Moorella thermoacetica: one gene and its partner. The protein of the gene in region 1 interacts with the protein of each later gene in a pairwise test. Links are inferred from orthologs where the notes say so. Each region holds a gene or a part of one and is shown on either strand. Other genes may lie near its edges. The genes, in order: MOTHE_RS03275 and topA.

Region 1 (15,351 bases):
CGGGATTGGACCAGTCCCGGGGATCGACGCTCCAGGTGACGGTCTTCTCACCCACGTCCCCGGCCGCAGCCAGGAGGTTAGGCCCCATAGCGCCATAGGGAGGCCGGAAATACTTGACCTTCTGGCCCGTAATGGCGGCCAGGGCGCTGGCGGTCTGGCTTAAGTCCTCCCGAGCCGCTTCCCGGGAAACCATGCTCAGGTTGGCATGACGCCAGGAGTGGCTGGCCACCTCGTTATTGCCGGCCAGAACGGCCTTGACCAGATCCGGGTGGGCTACCGCCTGGCTGCCGACCATGAAAAAGGTGGCCCTGGTCCCCATGGCCGCCAGGACCTTCAAGTAACGATCCGTCCAGCCTGGCGAGGGCCCATCGTCAAAGGTAATGGCCACCCGGTGGCCGGCACCAGCTACCTGGCGTAAGGGCTGGAGGTCCTGCCGGGGCGGGGCTGCACCCGGCGGGCTGCTCCCCCACCCCCCAGGCTGGTCACCCGGGGTGAAAGCCGTTTCCCCTTTTGCCACCGCCGGGACAACCGGAGAAATGGTCATTACCGGCTGTTTTACCGCCTCCAGGTACTGGCCGGGTGGTGTTGGCGCGGCCGGGAAATGAACCCCCGGCTTCCCGGCAGACCGGACCAGGCTGTCACCGCCGGCGGTCATAATAACTGCCACCAGCCCCACCAGGGTTGCAAATTGCTCCAGGCGCAGGATAATTACCGGCCAATCCGGCCGCCAGGGTTGCCTGAACACCCGGTTTCCCCAGGACCAGCACTCCGCCACATATTTAACTACCTGGCTCATTCCGGTCGCCCCTCTTCGTGCTTCCATATTATTAGACGCCGGCCGGGGTTATTTGTTCCGTAAAAATGGACTGAAATTGTTGGAATCTAGCTTGCCATAATACGTAATAATTGTCAGCAGGGCCCTGGGCGGGATAATCTCGTAACGGTAATAGCGCTGGACATAGGCCAGGGCCTCCTTTAATTGTTCTTCACCGGCCATCCTTTCCAGTTCCAGCCAGAACATCGCCCCCCGGTTGTAGACAGCCTGGCGGTAGTCCTGTTCGCTACCGTATTCCTCCAGGGGGAGGTTGATGGGCGCACCGGTGCGGGCAGCGAGTTGGGTAATCTCGGCCAGTTTGGCCTGATAAAGGCCGGGATCGAAGTGCCGGTAAAACAGGAGGGTGCTGTACTCGGCCAAGCCCTCGTCAATCCAGGCCGCCTGCCGGGTGTCGTTACCCACCAGATTGTACCACCACTGGTGGGCGACCTCGTGAACGACTACGGCAGGGTTATATGGTTTGCGGTTGCTCAGGAGCAACAGGCCAGGGTATTCCATGCCGGCCAGGTTGTCCAGGGGGACAAAGGCTATATGCAGGTAGCTGTAAGGATAAGGTCCATAGAGCTTCTGGAAAAACTCCAGAGCGCGGGCGGCGACATCCAGGACCGCCGGCGCCATCTCCCCCCGGGACGCAACTACCAGTTGCACCCTGCCCGCCTGGCGGGTGGTGAATTGCCAGTCCGGGGCCGCTGTAAAGGCAAACTCCCGTACCGGCTGGTCGCTATTAAAAGACCAGTCTGTCCATTCTCCCCTTTCCTGGCGTCCCGTCAGCCGGGAACTGGCCAGGACCTGATAGCCGGATGGCAGGGTGAGCCGCACCAGGTAATAGGCTGCGCCGGCGAAGTAAGGGTCGCCATAGGCCGTACCGGCCACCCCGGCCCAGGTATCCTCCGTGGGGGGAGCCAGGATAGGGTACCAGCCGGATACCGTGCTCAGGTTCCCATCCCGGCCCAGGCGCATATCCCCCGGCGGTACTATAGTCTTAAAGGAAAGGACCACGGAAAGGGTCTCCCTAGGGGCCAGGGCCCGTGGTAGGGGCACCTCCAACCGGCTGCCCTTGAAGTGTACCGCCACCGGCCGGTTGTTTACGACCGCCCTGGTGACCGCCAGGCTGGCGCCATTACCGAAGGGAGCATTGGCCGGGAGGTTGAAATTGAGCTGCCGCAAAGGAGTGAGGAAAGGATTCTGGTAAGCCAGGAGCAGTTCTCCCTGAATCTCGCCGCTGGCCGGGTCGTAACGGGCCTGGAGGTCGTAGACGGGGTAGTAACGAAAACGGACCCCTGTGCTGCCCCGGAGGGGCGGCAGGGGCAGGTCAGATCCCCCCTGGCTACTCGAAGTCCCCAGCACTGCCAGGGCCAGCTGGAGGGGGATGTAGAGTTTATCGCCCACCAGGCGGGGGGGTACTTTGAGCTGCCGGGGCTCGCCGTTGAGGGTAGCCACCGGGCTGCCGGCAACAACTCTGGCGCTCCCCGCCCCCCTGAGGACGCCCTGGCCATTATACCAGTCGGCGCTGCCGCCGGCCAGGGGTAGAAAATCCCCCGCCGAAACGAGTACCTGCCCGTCTGCTTCCAGGGGCGGTGGGTCCAGGACCACCTGTTTGAAAGTAGCATCCGTCGCAATCGCCGCCGGCTCCGGGACGAGCCGGGGATAAAAAAAGAAAGCCAGGATGGCGAGGCTTAAGACTGCCATCCCCACTATCCTCTTGGGCAAAACGTTCCACCGCCTCGCCCTTTATTTCGACAGCCTCACCCTTTCTCCTGCTGTAATCATGAAAAATTAACCCTTACAGAGGGTACCGCCCCTGACCAGGATGATGGGCAGGTTGCACCTTTAACAATAAAAGGCTTCCCGGAAAATCCTGCCCGCATAGGTACCGCCGCCAGGTACATAATAAGACTACAGTTATCCGGGAGGAGGGAAAAAATGGGCATCTGGCGAACCAAAAAAATAGCTGACCTGATGCAGGAAGCTGGAGACAATCAAAAGCTCAAGCGGAGCATTGGCACGCCGGAACTAGTCGCCCTGGGTGTAGGGGCAATTATCGGCTCCGGGATTTTTGTCCTGACGGGAGTGGCTGCCGCCAACTACGCCGGCCCGGCCCTGGTTTTCTCCTTTATCCTCTCCGGCCTGGCGGCAGGCCTGGCGGCCCTCGTTTACGCTGAAATGGCCGCCATGATCCCGGTGACCGGCAGCGCCTATACCTATGCTTACGCTTCCCTGGGCGAGATTATCGCCTGGCTCGTGGGCTGGAACCTGGTACTGGAATACCTGGTGGCCTCGGGGGCCGTGGCTGTAGGCTGGAGCGGTTACATCACCGATATGCTGGCGTCTGTGGGGGTCTTTCTGCCCCGGGCCCTGGTCAATTCTCCCTTAAGCGGCGGCCTGGTTAACCTGCCGGCTATCTTGATCACCGTCGTTATGACCGGAGTGGCCATTGTCGGCACCACCACCAGTGCCCGGACTAATAAGATTATCGTCGGGGTAAAAATCCTGGTGATCCTGGCCTTCCTGGCCTTAGGCGCCCCGCGGGTAAACCCGGCCTACTGGCACCCCTTCCTCCCCTTCGGCGTCACCGGTGTCGTCCACGGGGCGGCTATTATCTTTTTCGCCTACATCGGCTTCGATGCCGTGGCTACTGCCGCCGAGGAGGTGCGCGACCCGGCACGGGAATTACCCCTGGGAATCATCGGCTCCCTGGCCCTCGCCACTATATTATATGTGGCCGTTACCATTGTTCTGACTGGTTTGACGCCCTACACCAACTTGAACACCCCTTCCCCGGTGACCACCGGCCTGCTGGCTGCCGGCGTCCGTGGAGCTTCCCTTATTGTGGGCACCGGCGCCCTGGCCGGTTTGACAAGCGTCCTGCTGGTAAACATCTTTGCCCAGAGCCGGGTCTTTATGGCCATGGGCCGCGACGGCCTGCTGCCCCCTCTCTTTACCAGGGTCCACCCTCGCTTCCATACCCCCTGGCTGACAACATTAATCGTCGGCGCCTTTATCACCCTCATCGGCGGCTTCCTGCCGGTGGATATCATTGCCGAGCTGGCCAATGTAGGTACCTTGTCTGCCTTTTTTGTGGTTTCCGTGGGCGTCATGGTCCTGAGGCGCACCCAGCCGGACCTGAAACGGCCCTTCAAAGTGCCCCTGATGCCCTGGACGCCCCTCCTGGCCATAGCATTTGCCGTTTACCTTTTCTTCAACCTGCCAGGTCTAACCTGGATTCGTTTCGGCGTCTGGGTAACCCTGGGACTGGTGGTTTATTTCGCCTACGGCCGTCGCCATAGCGTCCTGGCCCGGGAGGAGGAATCTAAAGCCGTCCCCCGGCCGACCTACCGGCCCTCACCCCTGGAGATGCCCGCACCGGCTCGAAAGCCTTTCCCCTTCAAGCTACCGGCCCCGGACCTCTTGCGTATGTTCCTTCCCCGGTGGCGGCGGGATTAAGGCTGGAGGCGGCTCCAGATATTCGGCCACGAACCTTTAACCGCCAATAAAAAAATTCCGGAAGGGCATCCTCCCGGAACTTTTACTGGGTGTCCATTAAATCCCTACTGGGCCGGCTTTTCCCCCAGGACTACGCTGATATTTAAGGTCTGACCGCGGCGGAAGACCTGGAGCTGTACCTGCTGGCCAATCTTCATACTCTGGATCTTATTCACCAGGTCACTGGCGTCCTTTACTGCCTGGCCATCAACCTGCAGGATCACGTCATATTTTTGGAGGCCCGCTTTGGCGGCCGGGCTACCGCTCACCACCTGGACTACCACGGCACCTTCCTGGCCCTGGAGGCCCAGGATGTCGGCCACGTCCGGGGTTACCTGTTGCAGGGCCACCCCCAGCCAGGGCCGGCTAATCTTGCCCTTGGTCATGAGGTCCTTGAGGACCGGCTGGACCGTGCTGCTGGGAATGGCGAAGCCGATTCCCTGGGCGTCGGCGTTAACGGCGGTATTGATGCCGATTACTTCGCCTTTAAGGTTCAGGAGGGGACCGCCGCTGTTGCCGGGGTTAATAGCGGCGTCCGTCTGCAGCAGGTTTTCATAATGGCGGTTCTGGACGTCTATGGGCCGTCCCTTGGCGCTAATTACACCGACGGTGACGGTATGGTCCAGTCCGTCAGGATTGCCGATGGCGATGGCCCAGTCCCCAACCCGTACCTTGTTGGTATCCCCCAAGGCCAGGTAAGGCAGGGGTTTACCCGCATCGACCTTCAAAACCGCCAGGTCCAGAGAACTGTCGGCGCCGATCACCTGGGCATTCAGGGGTTTGTCAAAACCGACGATAGTTACCTTGACCTGCCTGGCGCCCTCGACGACGTGCTGGTTGGTCAGGATATAACCGTCGCTGGAGATAATAAAGCCCGAACCCAGGGCTCGCTGGACCTGAGGGCCGGTATTAAACTGGTCGCCGAAAAACTGCCGGAAGAAGGGGTCATTGAAGGGGCTGCTGCCCTGGGTTTCCGTCACCGTGTCGATACGCACTACCGCCGGGCCGGTTTTGTCAACGATATCGGCAATGGTCTCCGGTCCCAGTCCCGCCGGGATGCTGGCCGAGGCCGGCTGGGCTGTGCTAACAGCATTCTGGTACGCCTGTTGGGGCCCGGCTGTGGCGCCGGTGATATGATAGAAACCCGCCGTAGCCGCTACCCCGGCCAGGAAAATTAATAAGACCAGCAGCGCGGAAATCCTTGCTCGTCCATCTCGTCGCCACATACTTCATACCTCCAATCTTTTTCTTTGAGGGGTATTATAAAATAGGAAGTTGAAATTAAAATTAAGACAACCTGAGAAAATCCTAAGAAATTGGCATGGCTGGCAAGCGACGGCTGTGAAACTCTTATGCCAAAGCTTTTGCTCAATTAGCATTATATAGCGCCCTTCCTGCCATTGCAACCGCTAATAGCCTCTGGTATACTGTTGGGGGGAGGGGTGGAAATCCTCGTACTAATTAAAAATCAAATCCGGGCCCTCCCGGTGGCGAAAGGTCAGGTGAAAGCATGAAGAGATGGAAGGTTATCCTTTTTCTTGCCGGCTGGCTGATCCTGGGATTCCTGGTGACTGCCGTTAACGGCCTGGGGGAATCCGCCCACGGCGAACATGCACCTACCACAACCGCTGCCGAGACTGCTTCTTAAGCGCCACCGGGCGCTTTTTAATTATGGTGCGGCGCACCCCGCGCTAGCAAGCCCAGCGCCGTAAGATTTATCCTAAGAGGGTGTTTCAACTTGCAAGCTGAAGCGATCTTTACCGGCACCGAGATGCTCCTGGGGCAAATCGTCAATACCAACGCCGCCTTTTTGGGCCGGGAACTGGCTGCCGCCGGGATCAGCCTTTACCGCCAGGTGGTGGTCGGCGATAACCTGGTACGCATCCGCGAAGCCATCGATAACGCCCGCCGGCGGGCCGACCTGATCATCGTCAGCGGCGGCCTGGGGCCGACGGAGGACGATCTCTCCCGGGAGGCCCTGGCCGCAGCCCTGGGCCTGCCCCTGGTGGAAGACCCGGCGGCCCGGGAAAATGTCACCCGTTATTTTGCTGCCCGCCGGCGCCCCATGACGCCCAACAACCTGAAACAGGCCCTGCTGCCGGCCGGAGCCAGGGCCATGGACAACCCCCACGGCACGGCGGCCGGTGTGTTCCTGGAACACGAAGGTAAGGTCTATGCCCTGCTGCCGGGACCGCCGCGGGAGTTTGAACCCATGCTAGTGAACCAGCTCCTGCCCCGGCTGGAACCCTACGGCGCCCGGCGGGAGATCATCTTTTCCCGGGTGTTAAAAATCGCCGGCATAGGCGAATCGGGTGTTGAAGAGGCTGTAAAGGATTTATTGCACAGCGACAACCCTACCCTGGCGCCCCTGGCCAAACCCGGCGAGGTAACCTTACGCCTGACGGCACGGGCTAAAAGCCAGGAGGCAGCCCGGTCACTAACTGCACCGTTGGAGATCACCATCAGAGAACGCCTGGGGGATTACATCTTTGGGACTGATGATGACACCCTGGAAAGTGTTACCGGCGCTATCCTGGCGGCCAGGCACTTAACCCTGGCTGTGGCCGAATCCTGCACCGGCGGCCTGCTGGCCCACCGGGTGACCAACATCCCCGGCAGTTCCGATTATTTCCTGGGCGGCATGGTAACATACAGCAACGAGGCCAAGGTGAAGTTCCTGGGGGTGGAACCGGAAGTGCTGGCCGCCCGCGGGGCTGTCAGCCCGGAGGTGGCTGCCGCCATGGCCCGGGGCGTACGTCAAGCCGTGGGAACGGATATAGGTATCGGTATTACAGGCATCGCCGGTCCCGGGGGTGGCAGTGAGGAAAAACCGGTGGGGCTGGTATACCTGGGGATTGATTTCCGGGGTCAAGTCGAGGTGCGGCGGGAGCTTTTTATGGGCCAGCGCGAAAATATCAAATGGCAGTCGACCCAGAGCGCCCTCTATCTCCTCTGGCGGAGTTTACGGGCACAGTGTGAGTAAAGATAAGGTCATGCCAGGCCCGCTGGCCGGCAGGGCGCTTTTAAACTTTGTCAACGGGTAAAAATATGGTTGCCTATTTGCATTATCTGGGGCCGGGTCCAGATCCAGGCGCTGGTGGCCTTGGCCGGGTTAAAGAAATACAGGGCACCCTGGCTGGGGTCCCAGCCGTTTAAAGCGTCGTTGGTAGCGGCGTAATCCCGGGCCAGTACCGCCACCTGCCAGTAACGACCGTTGGCAACGCTCTCAAAGGCCCAGGGCTCAAAGATAATTCCCGGGACGGATTTGGGAAAGGCCGGGTCGCGCAGGCGGTTCAGAACTACGGCTACTACGGCTACCTGGCCGGGATAGGGTTCATCCTGGGCCTCGGCAGCCACCAGGCGGGCGAGGAGGTTGATATCGTCAGCCCGGAATCCGGCGGTCATAGGTTTAGCCGCCGGCGGTGGGACCGGGCGGTGAAGGTAAAAGTTCACCCCGGGAATGAGAATGCTAACAATAACTACAGCCAGGAGGACCCGGATCTGCCATCCTGCCGGCAGGCGCAGCGGCTTGAGGTTCTGCCAGGCGCGCTCCATTTCGCCCCTGGTGGCCTGCCAGGCTGAACGGAGCCAGGACAGGACAGACACTGCCCGAGGGGCAACCCGTTCTTTAATATGGCCGGATAATTCCCCGAGGCGGGTTTTCGCTACCCGGGCAGCATAACGTAACCGTTCTTTTAGCACCTGTCTCCCTTTCCTCCACCCCTGCCGTTTCAACCTGGGCGACCAGACCATGCGCCTCAATCCTTCCCTGCCAGGATTTAATTATAGTTTGGCAAAGAAAGGCTTTAAACTTGCAAGGGCATGGTTTAAGGAGAGGGCCTATGGCTTTCCTTCATTTCTTCCCATGCGGGCAGGGGGACGGCAACCTTTAACCGGACTTCGCTGCCGTATTCCGTTTTTATTACTTTCCCGCCGCGGCTGCGAACCTGGTAGAGCAACCGGTCCAGCTCGGCATAACTGCAGGTTAATTCCAACTCACGGGTTACGACCCGCCGAATGCTCCCCGCCTCTTCCAGGACACGGCGGGCCGCCTGGCCGTAAGCCTCAATCAGTCCCCGCACCCCCAGCTTTTTGCCGCCAAAATAACGTGTCACCACTACCGCCACGTTGGTCAGGCCCAGGCCGGTAATGGCCCCTAAAATCGGCCGCCCGGCCGTGCCGCCGGGCTCGCCGGCATCGCTGTAATAGGTTATTTCTTTCTTCCCTATCCCCAGCCGGTAGGCAAAACAATTATGGGTCGCCTGGCGGTGCTCCGCCTGGATCCTGGCAATAAAATCCCTGGCTGCCGCATCACTATCTACTTCACAGGCATGACCGATGAAGAGGGACCGCTCAATTTTAAGTTCGGCTATGGCTTCCCGGGCCACGGTGAGGTAGGAAGAGCCATTCTCTATGGAAGTTCCACTTTTGGCAGCTAAGCCGCGCCGAGCTCCTTCTTTCTTCATAAGGCAAGCAGCTCCCTAAGCGCCTCTTGCAGGGCATAAAAAAAGGAAGTGCCTGCCACACTGCCCTGGTATTCTCTAAGCCGATGTTTATCCACAGCCCGGAGCTGGTCCGGCAGAGCCCTGGTTACCTTACCGTGAAAAGATATTTCCGGCCGGAAGGTAGCAGGTTTAGCGCCGGTAGAAAGTGGTACGATAACTATCGTCGAAAGGTAGTTGAAGGGTCCATCGGAAACGACTACGCCATAAAGCGGTCCTCGTAAGACGTGGCCGGTTCCCACATATTTCTCAACTGCCCTGCGCACAAAATCGCTTAAGGTCGGAAACTCTTCTGAGTCCCGTACTGCTTCAATAGCTTTGAGCAGCTCTGCCGGCATCCTAACTGTCGTACGTAATTGTTCCATATAATCGCCTCCCCCTTGTCTGTCATTGCGTTCATTCTAACATTTTCCCCGTAAAGATCAATATGGTATATATAAATCCCCACCGTTTGGGAAATAACAAATCCAACGGTGGGGATCTGGAGTCATATCCTCTATCAGGTTAGACCCGCGGCTGGCTGGCCGCCAGGACCCAGACTTCCGTTTCCTGCGGCAAACTCTCGGCCCGCAGGTCGATTTTCCCCTCCCCGAAGCGGCGTACATTGGCCCGGCCGGCCGTAAATTCGTCAACCCCGGCAATGGGAAAACCCTGCATGCCAGGGACCAGGTAATGCATGGGCAGGACTACCCGCGGTTTCAATACCTCCACCACCTGCCAGGCCTGAGCGGCATCGATGGTAAAGTACCCGCCCACAGGGATCATCAATACGTCCACCCGGCCAATCTTATGCACCTGTTCATCATTAAGAACATGCCCCAGGTCACCCAGGTGGGCCAGGCGTAAATCCCCCACTTCCAGGACGAAAATGGCGTTTTTGCCCCGTTTGGCGCCGCCGGCATCGTCGTGGTATACAGGCACCGTATAGGCATGGACATCTTTAAAGGTCACGTTAACTTTCGCCCAGTCTCCCTCGGGCGTCAAACCCCGCCAGACTTCCGGGTTGCCCTTGATATTATTCAGGTAATTGTGGTCGAAATGCTCATGGGATACGGTCACCACATCAGCCGTGACCACCGGCGCTGCCGGCGAAACCTGCGGGCCGTAAGGGTCGGTCACCAGCCGCACCCCCGCCGGGGTTTCCAGGTAAAAGCTTGAATGACCTAACCAGCGCATACCAAACCCTCCTTGCAGATACTTCCGGGAAATGGGAGGCCTCTAAACCGCTCTTTCCCGGTATAAATTACGAATTTTAACTTCATGTTCGCCCAACATTTCAAATATTGATTTTTGATTTTCGCTGATTTCATTTAGCTTTTTCATAACTTCGATCCGAAATTCCGTCAGCATACCTACCTGCTCAAAGGTTGCATTCAGCCGCTTCTCCACCCGATCAAGCCTTTCAGTAAGCTCCTGCCTGGTACTGGAAATCTCGGTGTGAAGTTCCTGCCTGAAGCTGCTGATTTGATTTGTGAACTCTTGCCTGGCGTTGCCGATTCGGTCGGTGAGTTCCTGCCTAACACTGCCGATTTGATCCGTGAGTTCCTGCCGGACACTGCCGATTTGGTCGCTGAGCTCCTGGCGAACGCCGCCTATTTGGTCGGCGAGTTCTTGCCTGACGCTGTTGACTTGCTCCGTGAGCTCCTGCCTGACTCCACCTATTTGTTCCGTGAATTCCTGCCTGACACCGCCGATTTGATCCGTTAATTCCTGATGGACGCTTGCGATTTGGTCGTTAAGCTCTTGTCGGACGTCTCTAATTTGCTTCGCTAATTCCTGCCTGACGCCGCCGACTTGATTCGTAAGCTCCTGCCGGACGCTGCCTACTTGATCCGTGAGTTCCTGCCGGACACTGCCGATTTGGTCGCTGAGCTCCTGGCGGGTTTGCTTTAGTTCCCCAGCAATCTGGGTTACTAGTTCGTACAAAGCATCAATCTTATCCCCCATTATTCCCATCTCTCCCAACCGCTAATCACTGTATCCTTATTTTAACAGAGCTCTAAAAGCCTGTCCAGCCTACCGTTAAAGCTTATTAGCTCCTATTTTGTACGCCCCCCATCTCCAGGCCAGGTGACATCAAGCTGTACTAACTTCTTCCTATAACCACTGGCTCTATTTAAAGTATCAGTTATTAGACATTTAAAGGCTGGAAAAAATTCCAGCCTTTGCTCTGATTTTATGTGCTACTCTAAGTTATCTTCGGGTAATAAAGGTAACGTATCAGCACCGTGGGTTAAAACTGTTACTCTAGCTTCTTTCCCCAAGCGTGCCCAGGTCATTTCCAGGGCTTCTTCTATTGTATCAGCATGCTTAAATCCGAGTTTTGCCGCCACTTCGGCGTTTATACCATCTGAAACCAGGCAAACCTCGGCATGCTGGCGCACCTTAGCCCAGGCCAGAGCCAGGGCGCCGGCAACCTTATCTTTAATACGCCCTTCTTCAATTTGGGCATCGATGTCCTCCGGTTTTTGGCCGGCGAACTCCAGCATCTCCGGGTGGGTGACGGCCACTCCTTCCGGGCAGGGGGTGACGATAATAATTGTCCCTCCCTCTTCTACCAGCATGTCACACGGATATAATGTCTTATGGGCCTGCCAGAATTCAATGTCGCAAGGATGGGAACTGGCCAGGACAATGGGCGTGCGCCCCGGCGCCGGGATACCGTAAACCTGCCGGCTGATCTCCACCCCGGCTCGGAAGGCCTGGCGGATATCGCCGAAGAAAGCTTTCACTACACGGCCCTGAGGATCCAGGACAGTATTAAAGATATATTTTACTCCCGCCCTGTCGGCGATGGCTTCCATTTCTTCTCGCACTTTATTTTCCACAATGCCCAGCATATTTCGCCGGGTCCGCACACTCAGCAAATGGGTGGCCGCTGTAGTATCTTCACCACAAATCCCGGGCTGGACGATTTTTGCCCCGCCGCTGTAACCGGGGATGTGATGGGGAACGATACTGCCGATGCCAATAACAACATCTGCTTCAAGAACCACGCGGTTAACCTTTACCGGCGTACCGTTAGCCGTAAGGCCGAAATCATGGAGAGCCATCGGGTTGCGGAAGTCATGGTTTATTACTTCTACCTGCGCTAATACTTCGGCACCTAATTTTTGTTGCAATTCTTCCAGGGTCATAGGTCGGTGGGTACCCAAAGCCATGAGGATCTTAATATTCTCCTTGCGTACACCCCCGCTCTCTAACTCCCGAAGTATAGCCGGGACAATGATATTGGCTGGAGTCGGGCGGGTATTGTCGTCGCACAGGAGGAGTACTCGGCTGGTTGGTGATACCATTGTACCCAAAGACTGGCATCCGATAGGATTTTCTAACGCCCTCTGGATCTCTACTTCCGTAGAAGGTATTTCTTTCATAGCTACCGGTGATAGAACTGCCTTTATTTTTTCTTCGGGAATGTGAAAGGTAAGTTTGTGGGTTCCGTAAGGTAGACTGAGTCGGCAACTCACTTAATCCTTCTCCTCTCGGCCCTCTAACAATATTCCTAATACTATTTACATACCACTTTAATATACTTCTTCACCAACACCGCAATTTGAAATGACATCTCTAGGATGCTGGTTTCGTTTTAAAATGCAATGTATTTTTCATGCATTATCGTCATTTAATGTTATAGTTCAAATTATAGCACTGCCCACATCAATCGGGTGGGACTCTATAGGACTCTTTCTTTTTTATAGCTCGTAAAACCTTTTCCTGTGGGCTCATTTCGAACATATGCTCACTCCTTTATTGGATTAGCTTAAAATGGCGTTGGCAATGTATAACATAATCAAAGAAACGCCCCAAGCAATTGTAGTCGGAACCGACCACGTCAGTGTTTGTTCCTTAATGTCATCGACACCTAAAAATCTATTGACTACCCAGAAAAAACTGTCATTGAAATAAGAATATATCAATGAACCTAAATTGGCTGCTTGAACAGCAATGATTGGATTAACGGAAAGATTGGCCAAAATTGGTGCAGTAATGGAAGCAGAGGTAATCATGGCTACTGTACCGCTTCCCTGGACTAATCGTACAAAAGTAGCAACAAAAAAGGGTAACAAAAATGGAGGCAGAGGGCTAGAAGCAATAAGTTGAGCTACATAATTACCGACACCACTGTCCCTTAACACCTGGCCTAATGCGCCACCAGCACCTGTAATTAAGATAATTATACCAGCTGAAGAAACCCCTTCTTCCATCTTTTTTAGTACTTCAGACCGAGAAAGTTTCGGAGCCAGACCATAAATAGCAATAATAAGACCAATACCAACCGCTATTACCGGATTACCCAGGAAAACTAGGTAGCGCGCCCATAGTTGGTTTATTTTCATAGCTGTCAGCAACGTATTGACAAAGATTAAAATTAAAGGAATAACAACAGGGGCAAAGGATATAAAAGCGGAAGGCAGGTTGCCATTTTCAGGCAATGCTTCTTCGGCAATCTGAGAAGATTGGTAAGGTGGTCGTATCCAGCTCTGACCATCTTCACTGGGTAATTGATATATTTTTTTACCCAACCATTTGCCGTACAAAACCCCAGCTATAGTTATTGGTATGGTAAATATAAGCCCGGAAATAATTACCATACCTACATCAACTTTAAAAATGCCTGCTACTGCCAGAGGTCCCGGTGTTGGTGGTACTGCACTATGGGTAGCCACTAGACCGGCTGCCAGAGCGACACCAAGAGCAAGTACGGATTTTTTGGTTCTACGTGATAACGCTTTAACCAGGGGTGTTAAAATAACAAAACCCGAATCGCAGAAAATAGGAATAGAAATGACATATCCCGTTGCGGCCAGCGCCCATTCTTCTTTTCCACGTCCTAGATACTTTAAGAAAGTATAAGCCATACGTTCGGCAGCCCCGGATACCTCCAGCAATCGTCCCATCATTACGCCAAAACCAATTACGAGACCGATACTTGCTAAAGTATTACCAAAGCCAGTAGTGATTGATTTAGCAAGGTTAATATCACCTGTAGATGGTGACATACCACCAATTAACCCGATTACGGAAGCCGCAATGATAAGAGCAGGAAAAGCATGAATTTTGGTCCTCAGTATTAAATATACAAGCACAAAGATACCAACAATCAGACCAATAATTATCTGAATTCCGGAAATGCCTCCCATGAAAATACTCTCCTTTCTCTATTTAATTCTTTACCAAACACCGCTAAACTCTTCCTACCTACACCCCTTTCCAGGTTTGGCATTTAAATCCTATTACAATACTTAGGTTCGCGTCATTATTGCCCCCATTTTCAAGGCATCCACCATACTTTCGGGGTTGGCTGTCCCCTTTCCAGCTTTACCAAAAGCGGTACCATGATCAACTGAGGTCCGTATTATTGGTAATCCTAAAGTGATGTTTATCCCGGCAACCGATCCCCACTTGCCGGTGGCATTGTCATATTTAAAGCCGATTAATTTGGTTGGAATATGGCCCTGATCATGGTACATAGCTACTACAGCATCATACTGGCCACCCTGGAGTTTAACAAAAATGGTATCTGGAGGTACCGGGCCATCTACCTGGATTCCCTGCTCCCTGGCGGCGGTGATAGCCGGACCGATTTCCTCGATTTCCTCGCGGCCGAAGAGACCATCCTCGCCGGCATGGGGGTTGAGTCCAGCGACCGCAATTCTCGGCATTGAAATTCCCATTTTTAAAAGAGCATCGTTAGTCAATTTGATTACTGTAAGTACCCGCTCCTTTTTTATCAGTGATGGTACCTGACTGAAAGCCACATGGGTAGTCACATGGGAAACCCGAAAATTCTTGTCAACGAGCATCATGCAGTAGTCCTGCGTTTTCGTCAGGTCGGCGAAGATCTCCGTATGCCCGGAGTAATGATGTCCGGCAAGGTTGATAGCTTCTTTATTAATGGGACCGGTGGTGACGGCATCAACTTCCCCGGCCAGGGCGAGTTCAATGGCTCGGGTTATATACTGGAAACTGGCTTCACCCCCCATGCGGGTTACTTTGCCGTACTGCAACTGGTTCAGGTCAACATTTTGCATGTCCAGGACATCGATGGTGCCATACTCATACCGGCCTTCACCAGGACTGGTCACGGCTCGAACGGACAGGTTAACTCCCGCGATCTTGATAGCTTCGCCCATCAGGCCGGCATCGGCTATAGCCAGAGGCCGGCATAGATTATAAATCTCTGGTATGGCCAGGGCTTTAGCAGTAATCTCAGGCCCAATGCCGCAAGGGTCACCTACAGTAATAGCAATTAAGGGTTTTACCATCTCATACCAACTCCATTTCACTTTTCATTCTCTGTTGAAGAAATTCATTTACTTTGATCAGGGAATCGGGGGAACCAAAACCGCCGGCTTTAGTAACGATTGGTAGTCCATCACCCCGCCCCCCTTCCAGGTACCCCAAAGGGATACCCGGCAACAGATCGGCCGCCAGGTTAATTCCTCTGGCTTCCAGAGCCCGGCAAACGTGAACGGCAGTATCTCCGCCAGTAACTACCAGGGCACTTATCCTTCGCATATTTAAGAGGCG
Region 2 (15,475 bases), 290 kb from region 1 along the record:
TAACTCATGTATACTTTCTACATGTTCCTTAAAATTCCTCTTTCCCCGTGGAAAAAAAGAGCACTCCCGTGCTCTTTTTCCGGTTGTCTATTCTTCCGATTGAACAATCCCCTCGCCAACTTCATACCTGACAAAGCGCCGGACGACTATCTTCTCGCCCAATTTGGCGATTTTTTCATTGATAAGATCCTGAACGGTCCGGTCCATATCTTTAATAAAGGGTTGTTCTAGCAGGCAATTCTCCTGATAAAATTTTTCCAGCCGACCGGCAATTATTTTTTCTACCACTTTCTCCGGTTTGCCTTCATTGAGAGCCTGAGCCCTTAAAATCTCTTTCTCTTTGGCGAGAACCTCTTCAGGTACGTCTTCACGGGCCACATACTCCGGTCGGGAAGCAGCCACCTGCATGGCTAGATTGTGGACCAGATCCCGGAAATCTTCGGTCTTGGCCACAAAGTCGGTCTCACAGTTAACTTCAATTAAAACGCCAATCCGGCCACCGCCATGGATATAGGCGTGCACTAGACCTTCACTGGCAACCTTGCCGGCACGTTTGGCGGCTGTAGCCAGCCCTTTTTTACGTAAGTATTCAATCGCCTTTTCCATATCGCCATTGGCCTCGGTGAGGGCTTTTTTGCAGTCCATCATACCAGCCCCCGTCCGTTCCCTCAGCGCTTTCACATCTGCAGCCGCAATCATGTTTTCACTCCTGTCCTGGTTATAATCGAACTAGCCTGGGGATCTAGTGCGGATTATGTAAGCGCAGGCCTGGAGCCTACGCCGGGATTATTATTCTACTACTGCTTCTTCCTCCGGCTGATCCTGACCTTGCTGGCCTTCAATAACGGCATCGGCCATTTTACTGGTCAAGAGACGGACAGCCCGGATAGCATCATCATTACCGGGGATTACATAATCTATTTCGTCGGGATCACAGTTGGTATCCACTATGGCCACAATGGGAATACCAAGGCGCCGGCCCTCGGCAACGGCAATCCGCTCTTTTCGCGGATCGATAATAAAGAGGGCGTCGGGCAAGCTTTTCATTTCTTTAATACCGCCCAGGAAGCGCTCAAGTTTCTCCCTTTCACCACGCAGGTGGGCTACTTCCTTCTTGGGCAAGAGATCAAAGGTACCCTCTTCTTCCATCCTTTCCAGTTCCTTTAGGCGTTCAATACGCCGACGGATGGTCTGGAAGTTGGTCAATGTCCCGCCCAGCCAGCGCACATTGACATAGAACATACCACAGCGTTCGGCTTCTTCCTTAACGGACTCCTGGGCCTGTTTCTTTGTCCCTACGAATAGGACCTTACCGCCATCCCGGGAGAGATCACGGATGAAGTTGTAAGCCTCTTCGATCTTTTTGACGGTGCGCTGGAGATCAATGATATAGATCCCGTTACGTTCCGTAAAGATATATGGAGCCATTTTGGGGTTCCAGCGCCTGGTCTGGTGACCGAAGTGAACCCCGGCCTCCAGCAACTGTTTCATGGAAATAATTGCCATGTAAGGCCACCTCCTCTAGTTTTAACCCGCCGCTACCATCATCCGTCCTAGAGGACCGCTGTACGGCACTGCTCCCGGCGTCCGGCGCGTGTGGAATCAAACACCAGAGGTTAGTATAGCATAAACCTCTGGTGCCGGCAAGTCATAAAGCAACAGCAACGACCATTATCACTAAAAATAAACTAAAACTGACTTAATGCCGGAGTTTCTCCAGTTCCTCCAGCAGGTGATCATTCAGGACGCGTATATAGGTACCCTTCATCCCCAGGGATTTGGATTCAATAACCCCGGCGCTTTCGAATTTACGCAGGGCATTGACGATAACAGAACGGGTGATGCCCGCCCGGTCAGCTATCTTACTGGCTACCAGGATACCTTCATCGCCGTCCAGTTCGGCAAAGATATGCTCCACGGCCTCCAGTTCGGAGTAAGACAGGGTTGCCAGGGCCACGTGGACAGCAGCCCGCTTCCTGGCTTCATCCTCAATTTTGTCGGCCTTGGCTCGCAGGATCTCCATACCGACTACCGTCGCGCCATACTCGGCCAGGACCAGGTCCTCATCGTCAAAGCGGACATTGAACTTGGACAGGACCAGGGTACCCAGGCGCTGGCCACCGCCGATGATGGGTACCACCGTTGTTAATTTGTTGTTGAAGACGCATTTTTTATCCATATCGAAAACGCAACCGTTGCCAACCTGGCAGAAATTGGCCTGAGTTTCGTCAATACGTAACAGTTGTTCGTTATACTGTTCCGGGAATCTTTCTGATTGGAAGACAATCTCCTCCATGATGTCGCAGGTGAAGCCTTCAACAAAGGCGTATCCCAGAACGCGAGCATGACGGCCAACGATATAGACGTTGGCTCCCAGGACGTCACGCATGACGCTGGCCATTTCCTGAAAATCAACCGGATTACCCGCCGCCCTTTGCAGGAGGCGGTTGATTTTTCTTGAGCGCTCAAGAAGAGTCTCCATAGGCATTCCATCTTCCTTTCTTTAGAGTATATATGCTTGCACATCGGTACGCTGCATGATGTCACCTAATTGTTTACGTACATAGGTGCGATCGATTACTACTTTACGCTCCTGCACCTCTGGCGCTTCAAAGAGGAGATCCTGCAGTATTTTTTCTAGAATGGTGTGCAGGCGCCGGGCACCGATGTCTTCGCCTTGAGTATTTACAGTATAAGCAATATCGGCAATTTCCGCAATAGCATCGGCTGAAAATTGTAATTCTATACCATCTACTGCAAGTAATGCTGTATATTGCTTTAACAGGGAATTTTTGGGTTCAGTTAAAATACGCTGAAAATCTTCACGACCCAAACTCTTAAGTTCGACCCGCAAGGGGAAACGCCCCTGGAGTTCAGGGATTAGGTCCGCCGGTTTGGCCACGTGGAAGGCGCCGGCGGCAATAAAGAGAATATGGTCTGTTTTTACCGGGCCGTATTTGGTTTGCACCGTAGTTCCTTCAACAATGGGTAGGATATCCCGCTGGACTCCTTCCCGGGAAACATCAGGGCCGTGGCTGCTCTCCCGGCCAGCTATTTTATCAATTTCGTCCAGGAAGATAATGCCCTCCTGTTCCACCCGCTGGACGGCTATGGCAGCGACATCGTCCATGTCGATGAGCTTGTCGGCTTCCTGCTGGGTGAGGATCCGCCGCGCTTCGGCTACGGTTACCAGGCGCTTGCGCTTACGCCGGGGGAGCATATTGCCCAGCATATCCTGGAGGTTTATACCCAGCTCTTCCAGTCCCAGCCCGCCCAGGATGACGCCCCCGGGGCCCGTGGTGTCTTCTACTTCGACCTCTACCATCATGTCTTCCAGTTCCTGGCGTCGCAGTTTTTCCCTGAGGATGGCCCTTTTCTCCCTCAGACTCTCTTCCTCCAGGACCGTACCCTCACTGTTCACCTGGGCACCGCCGAAAAGAACCTCCCAGGGGTTATGGGTACCCTTCTCTTTACCCTGCCTAGGAACAAGGAGGTCGAGTAACCGTTTTTCGGCCATCTTGGCGGCCTTAGCCTCTACTTCAGCCCTTTTCTCTATTTTAACCATTCTCACGGCATTTTCTACCAGTTCCCGGATCATCGATTCAACATCGCGGCCCACATAGCCTACTTCGGTAAAGCGGGTGGCTTCCACCTTTAAAAAGGGTGCCCCCACCAGTTTGGCGAGCCGGCGGGCGATCTCCGTTTTACCAACGCCCGTCGGCCCAATCATAATGATATTCTTGGGTAAAACCTCATCTCGCAGCTCCGGGTTCAGCTTCTGGCGGCGGTAACGGTTGCGCAGGGCCACCGCCACACACTTCTTCGCCTCTTCCTGGCCAATAATGTAGCGATCCAGTTCGGCTACTATCTGCCGGGGCGTAAAATCCAATCATTTTCCCCCCTCAGGGTTAAAGCTCTTCAACAATAATGTTGTTATTAGTATAGATGCAGATGGAGGCCGCAATGTTCATGGCTTCCCTGGCGATCTCCCCGGCCGTCATACTGGTATGGGCCACCAGGGCCCGGGCCGCTGCCAGGGCATAAGGGCCACCGGAACCAATGGCTGCAATACCGTCATCGGGCTCTACAATTTCGCCGTTACCGGAAATAATCAGGAGGTGTTCTTTATCAGCCACAACCAAAAGGGCTTCCAGCCGCCGCAAGAACCTGTCGGTACGCCACTCTTTCCCCAGTTCAACAGCGGCCCGTTGGAGATTGCCATGATAAGTCTCTAATTTAGCCTCGAACTTCTCAAAAAGGGTAAAGGCATCGGCCACGCTGCCAGCGAAGCCTGCCAGGACCCTGTCCTGGTAAAGGCGACGTACCTTTCGTGCCTTGTGCTTCATAACAGTATTGCCGAAAGTCACCTGGCCATCGCCGGCCAGGGCTACCCGACCCTGATGGCGGACGGCGATAACTGTTGTCCCTTCCATGGTCTACCCTCACCTTCGATTATCTATATTATCACGGCTGGCCCGCGGGTGGAACTGGCGGTAAACCTCACGCAGCTGGGACTGGCTGATGTGGGTGTAAATCTGGGTCGTCGCCAGGCGGATATGGCCCAGGAGTTCCTGGACCACCCTCAGATCCGCCCCTCCCTCCAGCAGGTGGGTAGCAAAGGTGTGGCGGATAGTATGGGGGGAAACCCCCCTCCGCAGGGCGGCCTTTTCTACGTAGTGGCTCAGGCGTTCCCGGACTCCCCGGGTTGTTAACCGCCCCCCCAGGTGATTCAAGAAAAGGGCCCTGGGTTCAGGAGGGATACGCCGGGCGGCCAGTTCCGGACGGGCCCGATGTAAATAATTCTCCAGGGCCTTAACAGCATAGCGACCAAGGGGTACCACCCTTTCCCGCCGGCCTTTACCCAGGACCCTGGCATAACCTGCTACCAGATCCAGGTCATCCTGGTCCATGCCTACCAGTTCAGCCACCCGGATACCGGAGGCGTAGAGCGTCTCCAGAATAGCTCGGTCCCTCAAACCCAGGGGAGTAGTCGCCGGGATACTTAAGAGTTTTTCCATTTCAGCATGGCTCAGACAGCCGGGCAATCTTTTCTCCCGGCGGGGGCCGGATAACAGGGCGACGGGGCTGCTCTGTACCTGCCCCGCCCGTAGAAGGAAGCGATAAAAAGCACGCAACGCGGCCAGTTTACGGTTCATGCTTGACCGCTGCTGGCCCAGCTGGTTCAGCCAGCCCAAGTAGCGCCGCACCATCCAGATATCGACTGCTGCAGGGCCTGCTTCCTGGCCCGCGCGTCCTGCTACGAAGGCGGCGAATTGTTCGATATCAGCCCGGTAGGCATCGACGGTACAGGGCGAAGCCTGCCTTTCGCCTTTTAGATACAAAAGAAAACCCTCCAGGGCTTCCCCAAAGGTAACTCCGGGCATTACCTCACCCCCGGACTGCATATATGCTATCATAATCACTTTTAAAGTGCAAGTTAATTGCCGGAAAATTCACCGCTACTGTTCCAGATTTCTAATGCCCTGGCCGCCAGGATCCGGTTACGTTCGACGCGGTTTTTCACCCGGTGTTCCAGGGGCGGCAGGAGACCGTAATTAATATGCATGGGTTGGAAGGGAGTGTGGGTGGGATCCGTTATATAATGCAGAAGGGCCCCGTGGGCCGTGGCCGGAGGAGGAATCAGGGGTTCCTCTCCCCGGGCGAAACGGGTGGCATTGACGCCGGCCACCAGGCCGCAGGCAGCAGATTCTATATAGCCCTCGACACCAGTTAACTGGCCGGCCAGGAAGAGCCAGGGATATCCCTTCACCTGCAGGGTCGGTTGGAGCAGACGGGGTGAATTAACATAGGTATTACGGTGCATCACGCCAAAGCGGACAAACTCGGCTTCCCTGAGACCTGGAATCAGGCGGAAAACTCGCTCCTGCTCCCCCCACTTGAGACTTGTCTGGAACCCCACCAGATTATACAGGGTACCGGCGGCGTTATCCTGGCGCAGCTGGACCACGGCATAGGGCTCTCGTCCTGTGGCCGGGTCGATTAAACCCACCGGCCGCATGGGTCCAAAGCGCAAGGTGTCAGGGCCCCTGGCGGCCATAACCTCCACCGGCATACAGCCCTCAAATACCACTTCGGGCTCAAACTCATGCCGGGGATGGCGTTCAGCTGTCACCAGGGCCTGATAAAAAGCCTCGTATTCCTCTTTATTTAGGGGACAGTTGAGATAATCGTCCTCCCCCCTGCCATAGCGGGAGCCTTTAAAAATACGGCTGTAATCCAGGGATTCAGCGGTAACAATAGGGGCCGCCGCGTCATAAAAATAGAGGTACTCAGCACCGGTAAATTCCTTTAGAGCCCGCACCATGGCCGGTGAAGTCAGTGGCCCGGTAGCAATAATCACCGGGCCGTTATCAGGAATAGCCTGGACTTCTTCTCTAATAACAGTAATCCCCGGGTGGGCTTCCAGTATTGCCGTTACCCTGGAAGCAAATTCCTCACGGTCTACGGCCAGGGCCTTGCCCGCCGGTACCCGGCAGGCTGCAGCTACCTCCATAATCAAAGAACCGGCCTGGCGCATCTCGGCCTTGAGCAGGCCGGCGGCGTTTTCTAGAGAATCAGCCCGCAGGGAATTGGAGCAGACGAGTTCGGCCAGGTATCCTGTACTATGGGCCGGGGTAAGTTTGCCCGGCCGCATTTCCCAGAGTTCAACTTTCATTCCCCGCCGGGCGGCCTGCCAGGCAGCCTCGCTACCGGCCAGGCCGCCACCGATAATAATCACTTTATCAGACAACTTTTCTCCCCTGCCAAATACTATTTTGCCTGCCGGACCTCTTCTACATAGCCACATTCTTTTTGGGGACAAACGAGGCGGCTACCCTGACGTGAGGCCTTCTCTACCAGACGCTTACCACAGCGCGGGCAGGTTTGATTGGTTGGTTTATCCCAGGAAACATAGGTGCAACGGGGATAGTTCTGGCAGCCGTAAAACTTCCGCCCCCTTTTCGTCCGCCGGGCAACGATCTGGCCGCCGCACTCCGGGCAGTTGACGCCGATGGTCTCCAGCAGGGGCTTGGTAAAACGACACTCCGGGAAACCGGGACAGGCCAGGAATTTGCCGTAACGACCCATCTTGACCACCAGGTTGCGACCACAGAGTTCGCATTTTTCCTCGCTGACCTCTTCCGGCACCTCCACCGTACCTATCTCAGCCTCAGCCTTTTCCAGGACCTCCTCGAAGGGGCCATAAAACTCCGCCAGCACCTGGCGCCAGGATATCTTCCCGGCTTCAATGGCATCCAGTTGCTCTTCCATATGGGCCGTGAATTCAACGTCTATTATTTTCGGGAAATGTTCCTTTAACAAAGCGACGACTACCCGGCCCAGTTCCGTGGGAACAAATTGTTTCTGCTCCCTGGTGACGTATCCCCGCTGGAGGATGGTTTCAATGGTCGGCGCATAGGTACTTGGTCTGCCGATACCCAGTTCCTCCATAGTCTTGACCAGGGTAGCTTCAGTATAGCGAGGCGGGGGCTGGGTGAAGTGCTGTTTGGGTTCCAGGGATTGCAGTTTCAGGGTCTGGCCTGTGGCCAGGGGTGGCAACCGCTGCTCCTGGTCCTTATCTTCACCATCCCTGCCCTCCTGGTAAACCTTTAGAAAACCCGGAAACTTGACGACCGAACCCGTCGCCCGGAAAAGACACGGCCCGGCAGTAATATCCACCGTCACGGTATCCATCACAGCCGCCTGCATCTGGCTGGCAACAAAACGCTCCCAGATAAGATTATAAAGGCGAAACTGATCGCGGGTCAGGATGTTTTTCAGGGACGCCGGCTCACGCCAAACTGAGGTCGGCCGGATGGCCTCATGGGCGTCCTGGATATCTTTGCGCCCCTTATACTGACGTAAACCTTCCGGAACATATTCCGAGCCGAAGCGTTCCATCAGAAAATCGCGGGCTTCCAGCTGAGCCACACTGGCCACCCGGGTGGAATCCGTACGGATATAGGTGATAAGACCTACAGGGCCCTGGCCGCCTCCCAGGTCAATACCCTCGTAGAGTTGCTGGGCCACCTGCATGGTACGCCGGGAGGTAAAGTTTAATTTCCGGTAGGCTTCCTGCTGCAGGGTACTGGTAGTAAAGGGAGCAGCCGGATTTTTCCGGCGTTCCCGCTGCTTTACTTCAGCTACAACATAGGTGGTTCCTTCCAGGGAATGAAGAATTGACTCCATTTCCCCTTCGTTTTTAACATTTAAATCCTCGCCGGCATATTTCACCAACCTAGCAGGAAAAGCCTCACCCTCGTTCTCCGGCAATAGCCAGGCTGTAAGGCTCCAGTATTCCTCCGGTTGAAAGGCTTCGATTTCCTGCTCCCGGTCGACTATCAAGCGCACGGCTACTGACTGCACCCGGCCGGCACTTAAACCTTTACGGACTTTGCGCCAGAGGAGAGGGCTTAAACGGTAACCTACCACCCTGTCCAGGATGCGCCGCGCCTGTTGGGCATCTACCCGGTCCTGGTCGATCTTCCGGGGTTTCTTGACCGCTTCCTGGATGGCATTGCGGGTAATCTCGTTGAATTCGATCCTGATGGCTTCATCAGGAAGGCCAAGGAGGTGCTGAAGGTGCCAGGCAATGGCCTCTCCTTCACGATCCGGGTCCGGGGCCAGTAAAACCCTCTGGGCCTTCTGGGCGGCAGCCCGCAGTTCCTTGACAATTTCACCCTTGCCCCGGATGGTTATATAACGGGGTTCAAAATTATTTTCCACATCAACGCCGAACTGGCTTTTGGGTAAATCCCGGACATGCCCCATGGACGGCTTGATGGTATAATTCTTACCCAGGAATTTGCCAATGGTTTTTGCCTTGGCCGGGGACTCCACGATAACCAAGGTCTTGGCCAACATACACCCTCCTTAGCAACGCACATAAAAACCTCCCGGCAACCGCCGGATCAATTGCTTCATCTCCAACATGATTAAAGCTGTATTAAGTTCACCGGCCGGTAAACCAGTGGCCGCCATAATGACATCCAGGTGAGATGGGGTCGCCTCCAAAACGGCCAACACCTTCTCCTCGATAGCGTTCAGGGTTACAGAGGCCCGAGTTTCTTCCCGGGGTAAACTCCATAGCGACCGGGGCTCATATTCTTCCAAAATATCTGCTACGCCGCTTACTAACTTGGCTCCTTGCTTAATCAAATCGTGTGGGCCCTGGCTATAACGGCTGGTGATGGGACCTGGGACCGCAAAAACATCGCGGTTTTGCTCCAGGGCCAGGTCGGCAGTTATGAGGGCGCCGCTCCTGGCCGCCGCCTCGACTACCACTGTCCCAGCCGTCAGGCCGCTGATAATCCTGTTCCTGGCCGGAAAATGGCCGGCATCCGGCGGCGTCCCTGGGGGAAACTCCGAGATAATTGCCCCGTGTTCCATAACCTGGCGGTAGAGTTCCCGGTGTTCCCGCGGGTAAACTATATCAACGCCGCAGCCAAGGATGCCCCAGGTCAATCCCCCGCCCTTGATGGCGCCCCTATGGGCAGCAGCATCAATACCCCGGGCCAGGCCACTGACTACCCCTACGCCAGCCTCCGCCAGGCCGGCCGCCAGTTCTTCGGCCACCTTCAGACCGTAGGCCGTCGCCCGGCGGGTACCAACAATGGCTATCTTAAAGCCTTCCCCCGGCAACCGGCTGCCCCGCCAGTAAAGAACCGGGGGCGGGTCGTAAATACGTTTCAATTCCGGAGGATAGACTTCTTCTTCGATGGTTATGACCCCGATGCCGGCAGCAGCCAAGGAAACCATTATTTTCTCCGGATGTACCTGGCGGCGCCAATTTAGCAGGGAAACTGCTCCTTTACCCAGGCCCTCCAGGGTTAAGAGTTCCCCTTCCGGAGCCTCCCAGGCAGCCCGGGCACCGCCAAAGTATTTGACCAGTTGCAGGACCCGGCGGGCTCCCAGGCCGGGTGTCTGCTGCAGGGCTACCCAGAATGGTTTTTCCTCCATGGTTTCTCCCCTGTCCCTATCTACAAAGTAATCGGAGCCACATGGTACGGTTTCTTAAAAGGATATCTATTTTTTACCGGCCCGTCAAGGTCGCATTCGAGAAGTTGCTCCCGTAAATGCGCCGGCAGCCAGCCCTTTTGAGTATTCTGACCAACAGGCAACCCCTTCATACTAACCCAAACTCTGGCGCAGTATCCGGACCAGATCGGCCCGGGTCCCCTGGCGGGCCGTCCAGGCCATACTGCTGGCCCCGGTTACCAGATCCGCCATGCGTTCCAATTCCTTCTCCGGATATTTTCCCGGCACCGGCAGGAGTAGCCGGATCATCTGTTGCACCTCTGCCAGGGAGGTCATCCCTAAAACAGTCAGGATGCGAGCGACCTTCACCGGTTCCGCCGGTTGTACGAACTCCAGGTAGGCTGCCAGCAGGAGGCCATTGGCCCGGCCATGGGGGATATTATGGCTGAAGGTTAGAGGATAACCCAGGGTATGCAGGATGGTCGTACGCGTCTGGGCAATGACCATGCCACCAAGGGTGGAAGCATACATGAGATCGTACCTGGTAGCAGGAGTCAACTCTCCCCTCACCAGGGCTTCCTTATGCCTGGCGAAGAGGCCCATGGCCTCAAGGGCCAGAGTATCGCTTAAAGGCGTCGCCCGCCTGGACAGGTAACCCTCGATGGCATGGCTCAGGGCGTCCAGGGCGGTATCAATGGTAACCTCCAGGGGGAGAGAGGCGGTATAACGGGGATCCACCAATGCTGCCAGGGGAAAACAGCGGTCGTCACTAAAGCCCTTCTTGATTTTCTTTTCCGGCAGGGTAAAAACGGCATGCTGGGTGACTTCGCTCCCGGTGCCGGCAGTAGTCGGTATAGCAATCACAGGTAGAGGCGGCTCCGGTAGCTCAGCCTCATAAAGGGCGGTTGCCGGTACTTTGTTGGTTGCCAGGAGGGCGATGGCTTTGGCCGTATCCAGGGGAGAACCACCGCCAATTCCGATGATAAAATCCGCCCCCTCGCTGCGGGCCATTTCAACACCCCGGCCCACTACTTCCAGGGTGGGGTTAGAAGGGACCTGATTGAAGGTCGCCAGGGTTATATCTAGTTTCTTGGCCAAGGCTTCAATATCGGCCATAGCACCGCTGGCTGTAGCGCTGTGGCGCCCGGTGACTACCAGGGCCCGGCGGCCCCTGCCTTTAAGAAAGACGCCATGATTGTTAACAGCCCCTTCGCCAAAAAAGACCTTTGTTGGTAAATAAAAACTGAAGGACATGACTATCTGTCTCCTCCAAAAATAGGTTTGTAACCTTACCCACCAGCCCCTTACATCAACCGAGCTTTTTATAGTTCGCTGACGGGGGCGGCAGCCCCCATGAGGGGCGAAGGTCCAACCTGCATATATGCCCAGGGGATGCCCCTGGGCGCTCAATCATTTGGTAAATAAACTGTATGAGGTGCTTATTTACCGATCAAAATAAATATTCTTCCCTGTGGCGGAGATGGGGATGCCGGCAATGACTTCGGCATCCATAAGGCCTGTTTTCCGGGCAACAACGCCGATACGGTACATAACGCGGTTGTCGACATTGAGGATACCGGCCGTCTTGGCGGCCGATCCCAGGGCAATACCCAGGTCTATGAGACGCCAGGCGCAGATAGGGCCGGCAAACTCCGGGCCTTCATGGGGTCCTTCCAGGTCGGCACAACGGGCAGCACCGCAGGCGCCGCAATCCAGGCCAGCCTTGGCTGCTTTCTTTAGCCCCACCAGGAGGACGGCATCAGAACGACGGACGTTCTCGCCATCGCGGTCAAAGTTTTTCTTGCCCTTCTCCTGGCCATAACGGGTCATCGCTATAGCCAGTTGCTCCAGGGAATCCCCCTGAAGGATCTTTAGTTCAATAAAATCTTTACCCCCGGCTTTGGGGGCCGTCCGGGCAGCAATAGCCATCAACTCGGCAACCAGTTCCATTGCTTTAAATTCCGGCATGATGAAAAACCTCCTCTGCATATTTTTTACCCTATCTTCCGCATCCTACCCTAAAACCGAATAAAAATTGAATTTGTTATGCCGGCAAAACATTATAGTAAAACTTCCAACCTTATATTTCAAGGCTCCTGAGCAAGGAATGAAATTTAAGTTTTACGCCCTCTCACCCCAGTCCAGGCTGCGGTACTGGATGGCTTCAGCCAGGTGGGCTGCGGTGATTGTTTCCTCCCCGGCCAAGTCGGCTATAGTGCGTGCCACTTTGAGCAAACGATCATGGGCACGCATAGAGAGGCCTAATTTATTGAAGGCATCCCGTAATATGCTCCGGGCCTGGGGTGCCAGTCGGCAAAAGCGATGCACCTGCTGGGGAGTCATGGCGGCATTACAGGTAACCCCGGTACCCTTTAACCTTTCCAACTGGCGCTGGCGGGCAATTTGTACTCTTTTTCTCACGGTAACTGAATTTTCTGCCGGGATCACGGCTTCAACCTCCCTGTAGGTCAAACGGGGCACCTCCAGGTGCAGGTCAATGCGATCCAGTAGAGGTCCGGATAACCTCTTCCGGTATTGCGCTACTTGATGGGGGGTACAAAGGCATTCCTTTACCTGGTCACCATAATACCCGCATGGACAGGGATTCATACTGCCAACTAAAAGAAAATCAGCAGGATAAGTAATAGCCGCGGCTACCCTGGAAACAGTGACCACCCGGTCCTCCAGGGGTTGGCGCAGGGCCTCCAGGACATCACGGCGATATTCGGCCATTTCGTCCAGGAAAAGGACGCCGTGGGTGGCCAGGCTTACCTCGCCGGGTTTGGGGAACCGCCCGCCACCAATGATGCTGGCTGTTGAGGCAGTATGATGGGGAGTACGGAAGGGGCGTTCCGTTACCAGCCCCTGGCCCGGGGCCAGTAAACCAGCGGCACTGTAAATCTTGGTCACCGTCAGAGCTTCTTCATAGGTTAAGGGGGGCAAAATGGTAGGCAGACTCCTGGCGAGCATGGTTTTCCCGGCCCCGGGACTGCCGATAAGGAGGATATTATGGCCACCGGCAGCGGCTATTTCCAGACCGCGTTTGGCGGCCACCTGACCTTTGATGTCGGCCAGGTCCACCCCTCTGCAGGCCGGCGGCGGACTATCTCCTGCAGCCTTTATTTCCTGTAATTCACCCTCTCCCCGCCAGTAAGCCACCACCTGGGCCAGGCTTTCGGCTGCCAGCACCCTTAAGCGGGTAGCCAGGGCGGCTTCATTGGCATTGGCGGCCGGGACGATAAAAATAGCCCCGGGCTGGATCTCCTGGAGGGCCAATGCCATAGGCAAAACCCCGGGAATGGGCCGCAAGCTCCCCTCCAGGGAAAGCTCGCCTACAGCATAAATGGCCAATTCTGGTCCGCTACCGATAGCTTCTGCAGCCATCAGGATACCAAGGGCAATCGGCAAATCATAGATTGGACCTTCTTTTTTGATGTCACCAGGGGCTAGATTAACAATAATCCGGCGGAGCGGAAAGTCAAAACCCGAATTTTTAATAGCTGCTCGCACCCGTTCCCGGGCCTCCCTCACCGAGGGATCCGGCAGCCCCACTATATCACAAAGGGGCAAACCATTACTGATGTCCACCTCTACCCGTACGCTCTGCCCCTCCAGGCCTACCAGGACGACTGAGTTAACAATGGCCAGCATTTTGAACCCCCAGGTGGTTTTATGTCCAATATTTGCTATTCGCCACCAGAACGGGAGTTCCTGCTAAGGTGGTGAAAAAGACTAATCATTAATACTGGGCGGTACCACTACCTGGGTTGGTTATGGAATCTTGGCCTATAATTTACACTGATTGGCAACAATGGTATAACATAATGGATGAAACAGTTAGAATTCTACTCGATCTACAGTCCGGAAATAACATTTTCCCCTATGTGATGCAAAAAATGGACTTTTTCAGGGGGAACTAACTAAGGCGGCAAAAATTATTGCTACGGATATGTTTTTTTCATGGAAGTCTAGAGTATCTCCCGCTCACATTCTTTTGTAACTCAGGAAATCAACACCTGAACTTTAGCCTGGACTTCTGCTACCACCCCTGCCGGGACTTTACAGGCAAATTGCGCCTCCCTTGCCCGCCAGTCAAGGCTTTTTACCTGGTCTGCCAGGATCACTCCGGTAATCTTTAAACCAGCCGGTATCTCTACTTCAAAGGGATAACCCTTCGCCTTTGTAGTAACTGGGCAAAAAAGGGCCAGTCCCACTTTGCCGTTATAAAGTTGCGGTGAAATTACCAGCGCCGGCCGCCTGCCAGCTTGCTCATGTCCTGCCCGAGGATCAAACTGGAGCCAGACTATATCACCACGTTCGGGAATATAGGTTTCCATCTCGTTTACCATATTTCCCGCCCAACCTGAGGCCCAGTATCTATTTCACTATGAATATTTTCAGGTTTAACCCGGGCTAACATTTGTTCCAGGCTGTATTGTTTGCGGCGGATAATTATCGCATCCTCATCTACCTGTAAATCAACCGGTGTGCCTTCTCTAAGGCCGATTTTTTGGGCTAGCGACAAAGGGATACGTATCCCTAAACTATTGCCCCACTTTTGCACATGAGGTTGCATAACGATTTTCACTCCTTCTTTGTTTATACATAGTATATACTTTTAATGCTATGGATACAAGTAAGAAATAAGGGGGACGCAAATACTAGCGTCACGTCTCCTACCTATTTTTTAGACTTTTTATCTGTACAATTTGACCAACACTTTCACAAACCGGCAGGCCGTTGCTAATATCGACCTCTACCCGTACGCTCTGCCCGCCAGGCCCACGAGGACGACGGAATTGACAATGGCTAACATAGTTAATTTTGCTATTCGCCGAAAGACATAAGAGTTCATGCTGAGATGGTAAAATAGACTACTCATAAATAACCTCGAGGTCTTTGTCTTTGATACGAATATTAGCCTGGCGCAAAAGTTCGTTAGTATAATCTTCCCAGCGATTTTCAACCATGTACCGGAACTCGTCCCCGCGGATTTCCGGGTGTTTATTGCCCCAATCCGCTTTAAACTTTTCCCGTAAACGGCTAATGGGCATGGTTCGCATGAGCCTTTGCACCCGGTATTCTGTTAGCGCTTCCGGACTGGTAAAGCCCATCAATTCCATGAACTTCTTTTCAACCTCTTGCAGCCTTTCTATCTCTTCCTTGGCCTTTGCGTCTTTAAGCGCCTCTTTTAGGGATTCCTGGGAAAGGGTCTCTATTTCCTGGTAACGCCGCCGGGCCTCGTCTATAGAAACTTCATATCCCTCTTTAACCGCTTCCTGGTACAGAACCTCTTCCCGCACCAGCCGGTTAAAAGCCTCATTCTTCTCCCCTGTCATTTCGCTTTGACGTTTTGCCCGCAGGTAGTAACGCTTTTCTTCTGGCGACATCTTGGACCAGTCCCGTCCGGATTGCTTAAGAAACTCGTCTATAGAAACAGTTCCTGATTGAACCCTCATTTCAGCCATTAATTGCATTCTAAGCATTTCTTTTTCCA

Evidence for each region.
Region 2: the proteins of MOTHE_RS03275 (region 1) and topA interact in binary tests that used the Escherichia coli proteins (3 or more experiments, as listed by UniProt). The link is inferred for Moorella thermoacetica from one-to-one orthologs.

What each region holds. Positions count from the first base shown.
Region 1 is NZ_CP012369.1:653,345-668,695, reverse strand. What follows is about bases 6,966-9,793. They hold MOTHE_RS03275 (IMPACT family protein), read right to left. Parts: upstream 8,785-9,793; coding sequence 8,146-8,784; downstream 6,966-8,145. Other genes in these bases: MOTHE_RS03265 (MBL fold metallo-hydrolase), read right to left, coding at 9,325-9,793; MOTHE_RS03270 (YlcI/YnfO family protein), read right to left, coding at 8,781-9,185; MOTHE_RS03280 (cell wall hydrolase), read right to left, coding at 7,352-8,020; MOTHE_RS03285 (competence/damage-inducible protein A), read left to right, coding at 6,966-7,301. Outside these bases: MOTHE_RS03305 (polysaccharide deacetylase family protein), read right to left, coding at 1-796; MOTHE_RS03300 (M1 family aminopeptidase), read right to left, coding at 845-2,524; MOTHE_RS03295 (amino acid permease), read left to right, coding at 2,759-4,279; MOTHE_RS03290 (trypsin-like peptidase domain-containing protein), read right to left, coding at 4,384-5,544; MOTHE_RS13240 (hypothetical protein), read left to right, coding at 5,829-5,966; more of MOTHE_RS03285, read left to right, coding at 6,057-6,965; more of MOTHE_RS03265, read right to left, coding at 9,794-9,996; MOTHE_RS03260 (hypothetical protein), read right to left, coding at 10,039-10,767; MOTHE_RS03255 (lactate racemase domain-containing protein), read right to left, coding at 11,004-12,287; MOTHE_RS03250 (GntP family permease), read right to left, coding at 12,576-13,961; 4-hydroxythreonine-4-phosphate dehydrogenase PdxA, read right to left, coding at 14,064-15,086; MOTHE_RS03240 (four-carbon acid sugar kinase family protein), read right to left, coding at 15,088-15,351.
Region 2 is NZ_CP012369.1:943,111-958,585, reverse strand. The notes cover bases 6,319-9,270. They hold topA (type I DNA topoisomerase), read right to left. Parts: upstream 8,866-9,270; coding sequence 6,772-8,865; downstream 6,319-6,771. Other genes in these bases: dprA (DNA-processing protein DprA), read right to left, coding at 8,875-9,270; trmFO (methylenetetrahydrofolate--tRNA-(uracil(54)-C(5))-methyltransferase (FADH(2)-oxidizing) TrmFO), read right to left, coding at 6,319-6,751. In the rest of the region: tsf (translation elongation factor Ts), read right to left, coding at 88-699; rpsB (30S ribosomal protein S2), read right to left, coding at 790-1,506; GTP-sensing pleiotropic transcriptional regulator CodY, read right to left, coding at 1,700-2,482; ATP-dependent protease ATPase subunit HslU, read right to left, coding at 2,504-3,889; ATP-dependent protease subunit HslV, read right to left, coding at 3,909-4,433; tyrosine recombinase XerC, read right to left, coding at 4,443-5,384; more of trmFO, read right to left, coding at 5,438-6,318; more of dprA, read right to left, coding at 9,271-9,960; MOTHE_RS04755 (iron-containing alcohol dehydrogenase family protein), read right to left, coding at 10,132-11,232; MOTHE_RS04750 (ferredoxin domain-containing protein), read right to left, coding at 11,422-11,946; MOTHE_RS04745 (YifB family Mg chelatase-like AAA ATPase), read right to left, coding at 12,100-13,629; endoribonuclease MazF, read right to left, coding at 13,980-14,327; MOTHE_RS04735 (AbrB/MazE/SpoVT family DNA-binding domain-containing protein), read right to left, coding at 14,321-14,554; MOTHE_RS04730 (ElyC/SanA/YdcF family protein), read right to left, coding at 14,853-15,475. UniProt on the Escherichia coli protein: Releases the supercoiling and torsional tension of DNA, which is introduced during the DNA replication and transcription, by transiently cleaving and rejoining one strand of the DNA duplex.